Sulfuricurvum kujiense DSM 16994: one gene and its partner. The protein of the gene in region 1 interacts with the protein of each later gene in a pairwise test. Links are inferred from orthologs where the notes say so. Each region holds a gene or a part of one and is shown in the gene's direction. Other genes may lie near its edges.

Evidence for each region. Proteins that work in one complex are often made in the same cells at the same time.
Region 2: the proteins of SULKU_RS11515 (region 1) and purT interact in binary tests that used the Escherichia coli proteins (3 or more experiments, as listed by UniProt). The link is inferred for Sulfuricurvum kujiense DSM 16994 from one-to-one orthologs.

The regions. Positions count from the first base shown.
Region 1 is NC_014762.1:2,307,809-2,315,457, reverse strand. What follows is about bases 1-2,979. They hold SULKU_RS11515 (polyprenyl synthetase family protein), read left to right. Parts: upstream 1-1,055; coding sequence 1,056-1,904; downstream 1,905-2,979. Other genes in these bases: tkt (transketolase), read left to right, coding at 1,908-2,979; panD (aspartate 1-decarboxylase), read left to right, coding at 647-1,012; SULKU_RS11525 ((2Fe-2S) ferredoxin domain-containing protein), read left to right, coding at 269-643; SULKU_RS11530 (UDP-N-acetylmuramoyl-L-alanyl-D-glutamate--2,6-diaminopimelate ligase), read left to right, coding at 1-142. Outside these bases: more of tkt, read left to right, coding at 2,980-3,824; SULKU_RS11505 (TrmH family RNA methyltransferase), read left to right, coding at 3,824-4,576; SULKU_RS11500 (thioredoxin family protein), read right to left, coding at 4,582-4,902; SULKU_RS11495 (radical SAM/SPASM domain-containing protein), read left to right, coding at 4,915-5,802; magnesium/cobalt transporter CorA, read left to right, coding at 5,795-6,748; SULKU_RS11485 (calcium:cation antiporter), read left to right, coding at 6,806-7,649.
Region 2 is NC_014762.1:71,143-78,666, reverse strand. What follows is about bases 1,334-4,242. They hold purT (formate-dependent phosphoribosylglycinamide formyltransferase), read left to right. Parts: upstream 1,334-2,160; coding sequence 2,161-3,324; downstream 3,325-4,242. Other genes in these bases: SULKU_RS00365 (D-2-hydroxyacid dehydrogenase), read left to right, coding at 3,459-4,242; rpsU (30S ribosomal protein S21), read left to right, coding at 1,837-2,049; SULKU_RS15245 (methyl-accepting chemotaxis protein), read right to left, coding at 1,334-1,717. In the rest of the region: dnaG (DNA primase), read right to left, coding at 1-24; more of SULKU_RS15245, read right to left, coding at 53-1,333; more of SULKU_RS00365, read left to right, coding at 4,243-4,388; SULKU_RS00360 (AEC family transporter), read right to left, coding at 4,366-5,271; SULKU_RS00355 (hypothetical protein), read left to right, coding at 5,400-5,657; SULKU_RS00350 (FAD-dependent oxidoreductase), read left to right, coding at 5,823-7,424; SULKU_RS14955 (hypothetical protein), read left to right, coding at 7,421-7,524. UniProt on the Escherichia coli protein: Involved in the de novo purine biosynthesis. Catalyzes the transfer of formate to 5-phospho-ribosyl-glycinamide (GAR), producing 5-phospho-ribosyl-N-formylglycinamide (FGAR). Formate is provided by PurU via hydrolysis of 10-formyl-tetrahydrofolate.

The DNA.
Region 1 (7,649 bases):
CGCGCAGGCACTCAAAGAGCGCAGCGGCGATGAAGTGGTTCTGATTTTGGGCAAAGGGGATGAAACGTCGCAGATTATTTACGATCAGCATCTGCCGTTTGATGACCGTGTTGTCGCAAAAGAACTTTTAGCAACACTCTAATCTTCCCTAAATTGCCCCTTAAAGAGGACAGCTGTATAAGGAAGCTTAAACTTGAGGATTTTATTTTGGCTATAATGCCGTTATTATTTTAGGTGCATCATGCCACCGAATTCAAAGGAGTAGCCGATGGGTCTTCCTCAACCGGCGTTTTATATTTTTAAATGCGAACAAAGTTCCCCTCCGGGAATGCCGAAACCGAGCTGTGTTAATCCGCATACGCAGGACATTTTTCAGCACTTAGCGCAGACATTGATGCAAAAAGGGCTTATTGCAACGGTACAGCCGATCCGTACGTCATGTATGAATCGTTGTAATGTCGGACCGATTATGCTGGTAGAACCGGGTCATGTTATGTACGCTGGACTTACTAAAGAGAAAATCAATGAGATCATTGATCGTCATATTATCGGCGGTGAAGTGGTACAAGAGTATGTGATTCCTGCAGAGCTTTGGGATGCTCCGATCACCCCTGCAGACATGATGAAGCAAATGGGACGCTAAACAATGCTCATCGAAATGCTCTACAGTAAAATTCACCGTGCTACGGTCACCGATGCCAACCTTAATTACGTCGGCTCGATCACTGTTGATGAAGAGCTATTGGAAGCTTCGAAAATGCGTGTAGGTCAAAAAGTGGAAATTCTCAACATTAATAACGGTGAGCGGTTTTCAACCTACATCATTCTTGGTGAACGAGGCAAGCGTGATATCTGTCTAAACGGTGCGGCGGCACGTAAAGTGCACAAAGGGGACAAGATTATCATCGTCGCCTATGCAACGTATAATGATGCCGAACTAGAAAATTACAAACCGACCGTGGTATTAGTCGATGATGAGAATGCCATCACCGATGTAATCGAGAAGATATAAGCTCCCTCATGTTACTATTTCGCTAAAAAATAGTGGGATAACGATGGAGCAGTTTGAAACATTCTTAGGGTCACATCTTCCGAGTGCACCAAGCTTTCACCCCCATTATGAAAACTCATTACGACAAATGCTTATCGGAGGGGGAAAACGGTTTCGACCGGCGCTCCTTTTAGGAGTCGTACGAGCCTATAATCCCCTGTTGATTCAAAGTGCTTATCATGCGGCATTGGCCATTGAACTCCTTCACACCTACTCTTTGATTCACGATGATTTACCGGCAATGGACAATGCCGATCTGCGCCGCGGCATTCCGACGCTGCACAAAACGTATGACGAAGTGAGCGCAATTTTGGCGGGAGATGCACTCAATACGTATGCTTTTGAAGTCCTCTCCAATGCTCCGTTTGCTGATCGGGTTATCGTAAAATTGATCCGTTCACTTGCCCATAACGGCGGAGCAGAGGGGATGGTTTTAGGCCAAGCGATTGATTGTCATTTTGAAAACTTTCGTTTAGAACTCGATCAGGTGAAGATGCTTCATATCCACAAAACGGGCAAACTGATTGCCGCGGCGCTTCAAATGGGTGCATTCATCGTCGGTCGTGATGATATGGCTCAAGAGCTTTACGATTTCGGGATCGATTTGGGACTGCTGTTTCAAATCCAAGACGATATTTTAGACGTTACCCAAAATGAGATCCAAGCGGGTAAAACAACCAACAACGATCAGGCAAAGAACAGTTTTGTAACGCTTCTCGGATTTGAGCGTGCCATGGAAGAGGCAAATATTTTAGCGGATAAAATCAACCGCCAAATGACGAGTTTTGATGAGAATTTGCAGCGTGAATTGTCACCAACACTTAACCACTACATTAACCGACACAAGGATTAAACGATGAGTAATACAATGCGCCAAAAAATGGCAGACACGATCCGCTTTTTAGCGGCAGATATGGTTCAACAGGCTAATTCAGGGCATCCGGGCGCACCGATGGGGTTGGCGGATATTGCAGTCGTTCTCTCTGAACACATGAACCATAATCCGAAAAATTCGAAATGGCTCAATCGTGACCGTTTGGTGTTCTCAGGAGGGCACGGAACCGGTTTGATCTATTCACTCTACTATCTGTGGGGATACGGGCTGGAGATCGATGATCTTAAAAACTTCCGTCAACTCGATTCTAAAACTCCGGGGCATCCGGAATACGGACACACGGCCGGGGTTGAGATCACAACAGGTCCTTTGGGTCAGGGGATCGCCAATGCGGTCGGTTTCGCGATGGCTTCGGCGTATGTCGGTAACAAAGTGAACTCTGAAACAGCCGAATTGATCGATCACAATGTTTACTGTCTGTGCGGAGACGGCGACTTGGAAGAGGGGATCAGCTACGAAGCGTGTTCGATTGCCGGACATATGGGGCTTGACAATCTGGTATTGATCTACGATTCAAACCGTATTACGATCGAGGGCTCTACCGAACTCAGCCTCAGCGAAAATATGAGAGACCGTTTCGAATCTCAAAACTGGGCAGTTTTGGAAATCGACGGTCATAATTTCGCTGAGATCGACGGTGCGTTGACTCAAGCGAAAACGATCAAACGTCCGGTTCTTATTATCGCCAATACCGTTATCGCCAAAGGGGGCGGTAAAATGGAGGGCTCCCATCATGCTCACGGTGCGCCGTTGGGTCACGATGTCATCAAAACGGCTAAAGCAGCCGCAGGGTTTGATCCTGAAAAAACATTCCATGTCGATGCGGATGTATTGGAGCGTTTCCGATGTGCGATCGAAAAAGGGGATTTGGCGGAGCGTGAGTGGAATCACCGCATTAAAGAGCTTCCGTTGGTTGAGCAAAATGAGGCGTATGAACAGCTCCTTAATCCGGACTTCTCTCGTATCCAATGGCCGACGTTCGAAAAAGCGGATGCGACCCGTAATACCAACGGGATCATTTTGAATGCGATTGCCAAAGCGATTCCGGGATTTATCGGCGGATCTGCCGACTTAGGACCCTCTAATAAAACCGAACTTGCTAATATGGGCGATTTTCCGAAGGGTAAAAATATCCATTTCGGTATCCGTGAACATGCAATGGCATCGATTACAAATGCGATGGCATTGTACGGGCCGCTGATGCCGTTTAGCGCTACCTTTTTCGTATTCAGCGATTACCTCAAACCATCGGCCCGTATTGCGGCGCTAAGCGGAATTCAGCATTTCTTTATCTGGACACACGACAGTATCGGTGTCGGTGAAGACGGACCTACCCATCAGCCGATCGAACATTTGAGCCAGTTTAGAGCACTGCCGAACTTTTACGTCTATCGTCCTGCGGATGGGGCGGAAAACGTCAAATGCTGGCAAAAAGCACTCAGCATGAAACACTCTCCGTCCGCGTTCGTCTGTTCACGCCAAAATCTTCCGTTGCTCCCTTCTGCCGTTCACGGTGATGTGGAAAACGGCGGTTATCTGATTGTCGATAAAGCGGGTGCGACGGTGACATTGATGGCATCGGGTTCTGAGGTTGGTTTGGCAATCGAGACGGCAGAGCTTCTGGCATCACGCGGAGTTGCGGCCAATGTTGTGAGTGTGCCGTGTTTTGATCTGTTGTTAGAGCAGCCTCAGAGCTATCTTGATTCTATCATTAAACCGGGAACGAAACGTGTTGCGATTGAAGCGGCACGCGGACTTGAGTGGTACCGATTCGCTGACACCGTCGTGGCGATGGATGGATTCGGGGCGAGTGCGCCTGCAGATAAACTGTTTGAGAAATTCGGATTTAGCGCGGAAGCCGTTGCGGCAAAGATCTAATGAACGATTCTCCTGAATATTTAGAGAAGAAACGTTTTTTTGATTCAGTGATTACTCTGTATGGGCGCAACGTGGCCGTCGAAGTGCTGCGAGACGATGCTGTACAGATTCACAAACTGCACCTCTCCAAAAGCAACCGGATTGATGAGACGATCGAAGAGATTTTGGCTCTCGCCGAAATGCGCGGTATCGAGATAAAATACCACACCAAAGAATCCCTCTCCCGCATCTCCAAAAACAGCGCTCAAGATCAAGGAGTTGCGATTGACGTCGTTAGCCAAAACTACCGCAGTGCCTCTAACATTGCAACCGATCTACCGAGCTCTTTTCGCCTTTTAGCTCTAGATGGGATTAACAACCCTCAAAATTTGGGGATGATTGTCCGATCCGCTGCGGCGAGTAAAATCGACGGGATCGTATTGCCTCGTCGCAACAGCACGAAACTCTCTCCTTTGGTGATGAAAGCGAGCGCGGGTACTCTCTTTAAAATCCCGATCTATTATTGTGAAGATTTATCTGAAATTTTAGGGATTAAAGATACGGCGATTATTACCCTCTCGTCTCACGCTAAAGACGACATCCATACCTTGAAAATCCCTTCTCGGGCTATTTTTGTATTGGGGAATGAGACCGAAGGGGTGAGCGATGCGGTAATGCGAGCTTCGACTCATAGCGTTTCTATACCGATGTATCGGGGAGTCGAGTCACTTAATGTCGCCGTTACGGCAGGGATCGTCAGCTTTCTACCGTAGTTTACTTACGCAAGCATAAGATTATAGGGACGTTCTATAGAATCGATGACTTCGCCGACACTCATGTGTCGGCTTTTGCGTAAAAATTCTCTCCCTTGAAAAAAGACAAGCACCGTCGGAATCGCGAAAACGCTAAAATGTGAAGCGATTTCGGGCGTTTGCGAAATATCGATACTCTCTATGACAAACGTAGGGAATTGGTCAGTAATCGCTTCAACGAGTTTGGGTTTAAGAGCATGGCAAACGTTGCAGGTAGGTGCGCTAAAATAGAGCATCACCGCATCGTTAGAGTTGAGTGTTTGGTTAATGGTGTCTAAGGTTTGCATAAAGGGATTATAATGAAATTCAGCCGTGCCTATGTTGAAATCACCAATATCTGCGGCTTATCCTGCAGTTTTTGTCCTCCGAAAAATCAACCTACGTTGACAATGCCGCTGGCTTTTTTCCAAACGGCGGTTGAACAGCTTAAAAAATTCACCGATGAGATAGCCCTTCATGTAATGGGCGATCCGATGGTATTGAGCAATGTGAGAGAGTATCTCGATGTTGCTTATGATGCCGGTTTGAAAGTGATGATCACCACCAGCGGATTTTATCTCGACGCCGTTCGGCGCAAGACACTTTTTCATCCCGCTTTGCGTCAAGTGAATATTTCCCTCAACAGTTTTAATAAAAACAGCGTCTCCAGAAGCTTTGAAACGTATATGGAACCCATATTGGCACTGTGTGATGAAAAGCTTTCGCATTCCGAAGATTTTTTTATCAATCTTCGCCTTTGGAATTTGGATGATGTTCACAGTGAGAAGCTTTTTAATGAAAAATTGTTCAAGCTTCTCGAAAATCACTTCTCTCTTGAAGAGGGGATGATTGCTTCAAGCATCAGCGGCGAGCGTCAGTCAACCCGGCTGGCATCCAAAATCCTTCTCCATTTTGACCGTTATTTTGAATGGCCTCATCTTGAGAATCCAACTTCTTCGCATGGCTATTGCCAAGGGTTGAGCAAGCAAATCGCTATTCTTACCGACGGCAGAGTCGTACCGTGCTGTTTGGATAGTGAGGGGATTATGGAACTCGGTAACCTGAACGAGACAAATTTGGGTAAAATTCTGACATCAAAACGCTCCCAAGCAATAACCGATGGGTTTTCCAAAGGGATGTGCAGCGAAGAACTATGCCAAAAATGCTCCTACAAAGAGCGATTTGCGAAAGGAGGAATAAATGATTAAATGTTATGTCCGTAATGAAAATGCGATTGCATTTATCGATACGATGTCGGAGCTCGATGGAGAGGTCATTGAAAAAGTGATCTGGATCGATATGCTCATGCCGACCTATGATGAGATTCTTTTTATCGAAAATACATTTAATATCAAATTTCCGACTAAACAAGAGACCGAAGAGATTGAAATCAGTTCCCGTTACTGGGAAGAGAATGATCGTATTGAAATCAACAGCTATTTTTTAGTGAGCAGTAGAGAAAGTTCGCATAATGAAACGGTATCATTTATCCTCTTTAAAGAAATTCTGATTTCAATTCGTTACACTAATTTATATACGTTCGATGAATTTAACCGAAAATTTTTCGCAACACCGAAGCAATTTGAAACGGGATATGATATTTTTTGTCAGATTTTGGATATTCGAATTGATGCCGATGCGGATATTATTGAAAAGCTGGCAAAAGATATTACGCGCGTCCGCAAACACGTTTTGACCGATTATACCAATGAAGATGAAGAGATATTGGGACGCATCTCGTCATTGGAAGATTTGAACATGCAGATTCGTGAGAATCTCAATGATAAACAGCGTATTCTGAGCGCTTTTTTAAAGTCGACCAAGTACAAACATTCACTTAAGCATGATGTTACGGTCATGTTAAAAGATATTAAATCCTTGATCGATTACACCGACTTTAATTTTGAACGGCTCGATTATCTTCAAAATATTTTCGTCGGTGTTTTGAGCATTGAGCAGAATAAAGTTATTAAAATGTTTACGATCGTTAATGTCGTGTTTCTCCCACCTACCTTGATAGCGAGCATTTATGGGATGAACTTTGATTTTCTCCCTGAACTGCATTGGAAATACGGTTATGTACTCTCCATTTGTATGATGGTAATTTCATCGATCTTGCCGGTATACATTTTCAAACGAAAAGGCTGGATTTGATCATTCCTGTAATTATGGTATGATTCTCTAACACTATTACCTACAAAGGATAAAGAATTGGATAGGCGGATACGCTATTTTATTGAAGATTATTGGGACATTTTTATCGGTATAGCCTCGATTGCGCTAGCAGTCATGTTTAATGCACAGCAAGAATCTTTACTCTCGACATTATTCGCCGCGATTGGGATTGCGGCACTCTCCTTAACGGTTGCCGAAGTAGCCGACATCCTCTCAGAACGGCTTCATGAACCTTACGGCAGTTTTGTCCTTACCTTCAGTGCCGTTGCGGTAGAAATCATCTTATTGTACGTTATTTTGCTTGAAGTACGTCATTCGCCGGAAGTTTTGGAAACGGTCAAGGGGGGGATAATCTCTGCGGTTATCGTCGATTTGAACGTTTTACTCGGTCTAGCCGTTTTTTTAGGGGGGCTGGCCTATACGCAGCAGCAGCATAACAAAGAGACCTCCAGTGCGTACAGTACCGTTTTGTTTGTCGCTTCCAGCGCTCTGTTGGTTCCGGGACTGTTAAGCCATACGGAAAACGGGAGTGCTTCATTGACTCATGTCAGCCATTTGATCGCGGGTGTATTGCTCCTTTTCTATATCATCATTTTTATCTTTCAAACCCGAACCCATACCCACTTTTTCAAAGCAACGGCTCGCAGCCGTTTTTTTCGTCTAAAGCGCAAACTCCAGGAAGAGGAAGATGCCGAGATCGATGAAAACGAATCGAGCGACTATATTTTCGAACATCTGAGTACTGCGGTTAACTTTATGGTTATTTTCGGCTTTATCGCCATTATCGCATTCGGTGCCGAGATATTTGCCGGAAATGGTGTCGTCATCGCCAGAGAACACGGGATATCGGCGGGTCTTGCCGGATTGGTTATTGCGATTA
Region 2 (7,524 bases), 2.2 Mb from region 1 along the record:
CTCGATGGAGTCTTGGGTAATCATAAAGACATTTTAGCAAAACGGGGCTTTATTAATGTGTCTTAAATTGCCCTAACTGCGTATAAAGTGCATTAGCCGACGAGGCGATTTGGGAAACGATATCGGAGAGTTCTCGCATGGAGGTATCGTTAGCCGATGAAATGGTCCCGAGTTTTTCCATTTGAACCAGCATGGAGTTGATGTGGTTTGCAATGGTTTGGGAATTTGTAACGCTTTGTTTTGTCAGCATGTTGGTATTTTCCATCGCACTGACGGTTTCATTTATATCTTTATCCACCCTCTGTGAGATCATAGTGAGGTTTTGCATCGCTTTGGCGTTTAGATGCATCTGTTCGGTTGCGTCGGCAATGCTCTGGACAATAACATTAATCGTAGCATTGATTTCGGTCAAACTTTTTTGCGTCCGTTCGGCCAGTTTTCGCACCTCATCAGAGACGACGGCGAACCCTCTTCCGTGTTCTCCCGCACGTGCCGCTTCGATCGCGGCGTTGAGTGCGAGAAGATTGGTTTGCTCGGCAATATCGCCGATGACGGAGAGGATTTTTTGGACTTGAGAGGCCTCCCCGTTTAGTTGATCGAGTTTGCTGCTGAGTTCTGTTTCAAGCTCTGTACTGTGAGAAATGGTATCCAAAAGGGTGGATAGTTCCTGCCGTCCGTGGTGCAGCAGTCCGACGGCATTGTTCATATTTTCCAGAGTCACCGTGAAATTTTCTACCCCTTCATTGACGATCGTTTGGATTGAGTGGGCCTGATCCGATGTCGTCTGCGTGATGGAATTGCTCTCATGAACACGGCTTTTAATATGGGTATTGATAGTATCAAGTGTTTGCGCAGAGCTTAAATTTGCGGATGCAATCTCTTTCGCATGAGAGATGGAATGCTCAATTTCTCCCACGAAGCGGTTTAAGCAGCTCATCATGCTTCCCGTTTCGTCACGGGTAAATCCGCTAAACGATTTTGTCAGATTAAATAGATCAGTTTTGAGATTGTCGGTCAGATTTTTTACCGGGCGGGTGACCTGTGCTACCAAAAGAGCGATATTGACAGCGGAGATGACGATTCCTATCACGGCGACAATACTGTTTTTAATTAAAAGGGTAGATAAATCGAGCCCCGGTATCGAATAGAGCAAAATCGTATTGAGCAAGACGAGCAAAATAATATTTCCCAAAACGGTTGTAAATATGGCCAGAACCATTTTTCTTCCGAAAGAGACAAAAGGATATTTTTCACTCAGCGGAACGCTAACTACCCACTCTTCGAGACGGATAACGAATAAAATAAAAACCGGGATGATAAATAACAGCAGCAGCGGAAGGACGGCGGCTTCCGCAAGGCCGAACCGCTCAAGGGAAATAAACGATTTCCCGCTTAGAACTACTGCAGGCCCTATCGACGTATAAAGAAGCTGGCCGATTAAAAACCAATACGGGAGTTTGGAAACGATTGCGGCGGCTTCCTCACTCCTGTTCGGATTTTTCATAAGGGTTTCGATCCGTATAAGGGCATGGTTGAATCCGAAAATCATGGCGCTTGTCGCAACCGCCATATAAAGAGCCATAGGAATTGAAAAAAGGATTGAAATCAATTCGTCCACACTAAACAGATGTGAAAATGCCAATAATAAAATCCATACGACAGGAGGTATCATCATACCGATAAAAACCAGCCACATCAATGTTTTTCGGGGATGCATTGAAGACTCCGTAATATTTTTAATACCGAAATAATAGCTTGATTCAGATAAAAAGCTCATTTCGGTGAAAAGTATGGTAGAATTCCAATTCAAAATTTTAATAGAAAGTAGGTGATTGCATGCCTGGTATCATTCTAAGACAAGATGATAATTTTGATGCTGCTTACCGCCGTTTCAAAAAACAAACAGATCGTAATCTGATTGTTACTGAAGCTCGTGCTCGTCGTAACCACGTTACAGAGACCGAAAAGCGTAAACAATTCAAAATCAGCGCTCGCAAGAAGATGTTAAAACGTCTCTATATGATGCGACGTTACGAATCTCGCCTGTAATTTTAAGCGCAATAGCGCTTAAAATTACACCTCTTATTATCCTCCTGTAACAAAACCTTTACGAACCCTATGATAAACTTCGTGTAAATATCTCTGCACAAGGCTGTATTCATGCTCTTTAGCGCACCTCTTAAAAATAATTCCAAAAAAATCATGTTGTTAGGCTCCGGCGAACTCGGTAAAGAAGTGGCAATAGAAGCACAGCGTCTGGGAATCGAGGTCATTGCGGTCGACCGTTACAATCATGCACCTGCTCATCTCGTTGCCAATCGCTCTCATGTGGTGAACATGCAGGATAAAGAAGCGGTATTAAAGCTTATCCGCAAAGAGAAACCCGACTATATTCTCCCTGAGATCGAAGCGATCAGTATCGATGCGTTGTTCGCCGCCGAAGCGGAAGGATTTTGCGTTATCCCGAATGCCGAAGCGGTGAATAAAACAATGAACCGAAAAAATATCCGCCGTTTTGCCGCCGAAGATCTCGGGCTAAAAACAAGCCGTTATCATTTTGTGAGTACCTATGAGGATATGTGCGCTTCGGCGGAAGATGTCGGGTTCCCGTGTGTTATCAAACCGGTGATGAGTTCTTCGGGGCATGGGCAAAGTATCGCTAGAACGCGTGAGGATTTAGCCGCGTCATGGGAGATTGCCAAAGAAGCTCGCGGCGATGCAAGCGAGCTAATCGTTGAAGAGTTTATCCGTTTTGATTACGAAATCACACTTCTGACGGCACGTAACGGAGTGGAGACGGTATTTTGCGAACCGATCGGTCATATCCAAAAAGACGGCGATTACATCTACAGTTGGCAGCCGATGGAGATGTCCAAAAAAGCGCTCAAACGCTCTCAAAAAATAGCGAAAGCGATTACCGACGGATTGGGCGGCAAAGGGCTTTTCGGTGTTGAGCTGTTTGTGGCGGGAGATGAGGTTTATTTCAGCGAAGTGAGCCCGCGTCCGCATGACACAGGGATGGTAACATTGATCACCCAAAGCCAAAGCGAATTTGCACTGCATGTACGCGCAGTGCTTGGATTGCCGCTCGGATTTACCTTTTACGGTGACGGTGCGAGTGCGGCGTTTAAATCGGTAGTCGAGTCGACAGAACCGGTTGTCGATGTGGCCGATGAAGTGTTTGATGATAACAGTTTCGTCCGTGTATTCGGAAAACCTGAAGCACATGTCGGGCGACGGATGGCGGTTGTACTCGTATTTGACAAAGTAAATAAAGCGATGAAAAAAGCGAAAAAATTGATTAAGAAGATTAAAGACGCTTAATGTACTTTTCTGTTTAGCCAGAAAAGTATCAAAAGAGCATACCGTGATCCAAGAACGCTCGTTCCTCTCGGCACTACTGCCTCCGGAACGGCTCTGGGTATTGGATCATGGAAATTTATAGACAAAGTGAATGAATGAAAATAGTAATCCTTGATGCACTAACGTATAGTGATACCTCGTTAGAGGGTTTTGAATCTCTGGGCGATGTGGCTGTTTATCAGACGACATTTTCCGATGAGACGACGGAGCGTGTTTGCGATGCGGAGGTGATCGTGACAAACAAGGTAGTGATTAACGATGCCGTGATGGAAAGTGCTCCGAACCTAAAACTCATCTGTGTGGCGGCGACGGGGACAAATAATATCGATCATGAAGCTGCCAAACGGCGGGGAATAGCAGTTAAAAACGTTGCGGGATATTCGACCGATGCGGTCGTGCAGCATACGTTTTCAATGCTTTTTTATCTGATGGGGCATTCTCGTTATTATGATGAATACGTAAAAAGCGGCGCATGGCAGCGCGAAGCGGTATTTGCCCATATTGGGCCCTCATTTAGCGAACTGCGCGGTAAAACGTGGGGGATTATCGGATTGGGCGAAATAGGGCGCGGCGTGGCGCGTGTAGCTCAGGCATTCGGTGCTAACGTCTGTTATTATTCAACGTCGGGCAAAAACGATAACGGCGAGTATGAAAAAACGACCCTCAGCCGTTTGATCGAGAACAGTGATGTGATTTCGATCCATGCGCCGCTCAATGCCTCGACGGAGAATCTGATTTCCCATTCGGAACTGTTGCAGATGAAAGACGGTGCCGTGCTCCTCAATCTCGGACGCGGCGGTATCGTCGATGAAGATGCCCTGTCGGTTATCATCGATGTGAAACCGATCTTCGTCGGATTGGATGTATTGGCGAAAGAGCCGATGAAAACATCACATCCTCTTTTATCTGTCAAACATCCTGAACGGCTCTATATTACTCCTCATATCGCATGGACATCGCGCGAAGCACGAGAACGTCTTATCGCCTCGACGATCGAAAATATCAAAACATTCGTAAAAGCGTAGGCAATATCAGCGCAATCCCCAAAAATACGACTGACGTTGTAAACACCTCCACCGTAACGGTGCGGGGAGAACAATGATAGAGTGAAGCCAAATTAACATTGGCGACGGCCAGCGGGACAATCAATTCCAAAAACAAAATCCCTTTGACCACCGGCTCCATATCAACATAGTGCAGTACACCAAAAGCGATTAACGGTATCAGGATAAATTTTGTACCGTTTACCCACGCCGTGAGACGGAGATTGATCTCTCCCAATTTGATCCCGTACAGATAGATACCGAACAATACAAGCTGCATCGTCATCGAGGCATACGCTCCCATCATCAGCGTTTTATCGACGGCCGGGCTTGGGACATATCCGACGAGATTGAGGGCAATGGCGATCATGGCAGCCCAAAGAACGGGAAGTTTGAGGATATTGAGCAGCGAATCGCGGACGCTGAATTCTCCGCGCGAATAATAAAACACCCCGATAGTGTAGACGACAAATACGTTGACGAGATTGATAAGGGTAAGAAACGGGACGCTCATCTCACCGAAAAGTGCTATTCCCAGCGGAATGCCGAGATTCCCCGTATTGCCGATCAATGCCGCTACGGTAGCGATGGAACGCTCTTTTGGATTATGAAAAAGCATTTTAGCCAGAGGAATCATTAACAGCAGAGCCAAAAGGGTAATTGCCAGATACAAAGAGGGGGCAAAGAGGAGTTCCGTATCGATCGGACGTTTGAGAAGTCCCCAAAAGGTGAGAAAAATCTGTAAAAAATAGACACTGAGCAAGGTGATGGTGCGGTCGTCGATTTTCTCTTTGAACGCCCATTTGGCACCGAATCCGACAGCAATAAAGAGGTAGATGCCCAGAATGGAAAATAAAGTTTGCATAGTCTTTTTTTGGTGTGTATTGTAGCGAAAAAATGGATGAGAGAATTTTGAATCATTGATGATAATTAAGATTTTTTTATAGTTGTGAGCGTTACAATTTAGTCATATCAATAGGTAGAAGGGGTCTCATGAAAAAGTTTTTTTGTGTTTTGTTATTGGTCGGTTTTATTGGAGCATCTGCAAATGATGCTTTAAAAGCAGAAGTTGCGGCATGGCTTCAGGGCTTAGATGGGGGTGCGCAAAAGGCAAAGTATGACTCTCTTTCTCCTGAGAAACAAGCTGCTTTGGATAAATTTTTTGAAGAGTGCAGAGCAGATGTAGCTAGCGGAAAATCGCCAAAAGGGACGTGCAAACCTCTTTTTTTGGAAAAGCTAAAAGCACTTTAGGGTTCGGATTTTTCCGAACCCAATTCTATAAACAATTCTGTCATACTACTTTACTTAAAAAAAATTTCTTCTTTTTCATTAGATGAACTCCTAAAATCCGTTTTGGTACAATCCTTGCGAATAAAGATTGCATTTGTATTATGAGAGCAATCAAAAAGGTTTTGTATGTCAAAAGTATTGATCGTCGGCAGCGGCGGAGCAGGCTTGGTAAGCGCTCTTTCCGCAACAGAAAGCGGAGCAAAGGTAATTGTCGCTTCGAAAACACTCCCTACCAGATCGCAAACCTCTATGGCACAGGGGGGGATGAATGCGGTATTTGGCTCTGAGGATTCGATTGAAAACCATATCGCCGATACCCTTCGTTCTTCTGCAGGCTTGGGGGAAGAAGGGCGGATCGCATTGATGTGCGAGAAGGCTCCCGAAGCGGTTCGCTGGTGCAACACAATAGGTTTGCCGTTTAGCCGTGATGAAAAAGGGGAGATCGCTCGTCGCACTTTAGGCGGTGCATCGGCTCCGCGGGCTTGTTATGCGCAAGACTATACGGGATTGAAACTCCTCCACACCCTTTATGATCAATGTCTCAAAGCGGGAATCGAATTTAGAAATGACCGCTTTTTATTGAACCTCATCGTAGATCAGGAGACTAACCGGGCGTTAGGGGCAACGTTTTTGCATATCGAAACGGGCGAGGTCGAAGAGATTCGTGCCGACGCCGTTATTCTCGCGACGGGAGGATATGGTGCGTTATACGGCAAACACTCGACTAATTCGGTTCAAGCGACGGGTGATGGGCTGGCGGCGGCTGTACGTGCCGGAGCTCGTTTGGCCGATATGGAATTTATTCAGTTCCATCCTACCGCTCTTAAAAACTCTTCTATTTTGATTTCTGAGAGTGCTCGGGGCGCGGGGGGATATTTGGTGGATTCGGAAGGGGAGCGTTTTACCGATGAACTGGCACCGCGCGATGTCGTAGCACGCGCTATCCATGATGAGATGGCTAAAAGCGGAGCCGTCTATCTCGATATTCGCCATCTCGGGGAGGATTTTATTAATCATGAACTTCCTCAAGAACGAAAGCTGGCACAGATTTATGAGGGGATCGATCCGGTACACGAACTGATCCCGATCAAACCGTCTGCCCATTACAGCATGGGGGGGATCGAGGTCAATGAGAAGTGTATGACAAGCGTAAGCGCTCTGTTTGCCGTCGGCGAATGTGCCAATCATAAAACACACGGAGCGAACCGTTTGGGAGGGAACTCTTTATTGGAACTCGTTGTTTTTGGACGCGAATGTGGCAAGAATGCGGCTGAGTACGGGGCTCTTCACCCCGCTCCTGTTTTGGAAAATATGCAGTTAGCGAAAGATACCAACTTCGTCCGAGGTGTCATGTATTTTACAAACCAGATCGACTTTTACCAAAAGCAGGAAATGCTCGCTAACATCTTCTATAACAACGTCGGACTCGTACGGGATGATATGGGGCTTAAAGCGGTGCTCGGAGCGATCCGGCAGATGCAAAAAGAACTCCCGTTTATGGGACCGCGGGACAAGTCGAAAGTCTGCAATACTAATTTGGTCGAATTTATCGAATTCGGAAACAAAATCGAATTGGCGGAGATTATCGTCGTCAGTGCGATCAGCCGTGTCGAGAGCCGGGGAGCGCATTATCGACTCGACGCGCCGGAACGCAACGACCGGATGTTCGGGGCTCATACAATCACATGGAAAGAGGATGGAGTGCTATGCGCGGATTTTATACAATGAATGAAGATATTTCTGTGTTAGGCGATGATAAAACATGGAATGATGAAAAAGAGAGCGACTGGAACGGCCGATGCGAAGATGTCAGCGAGGAAGACGATGA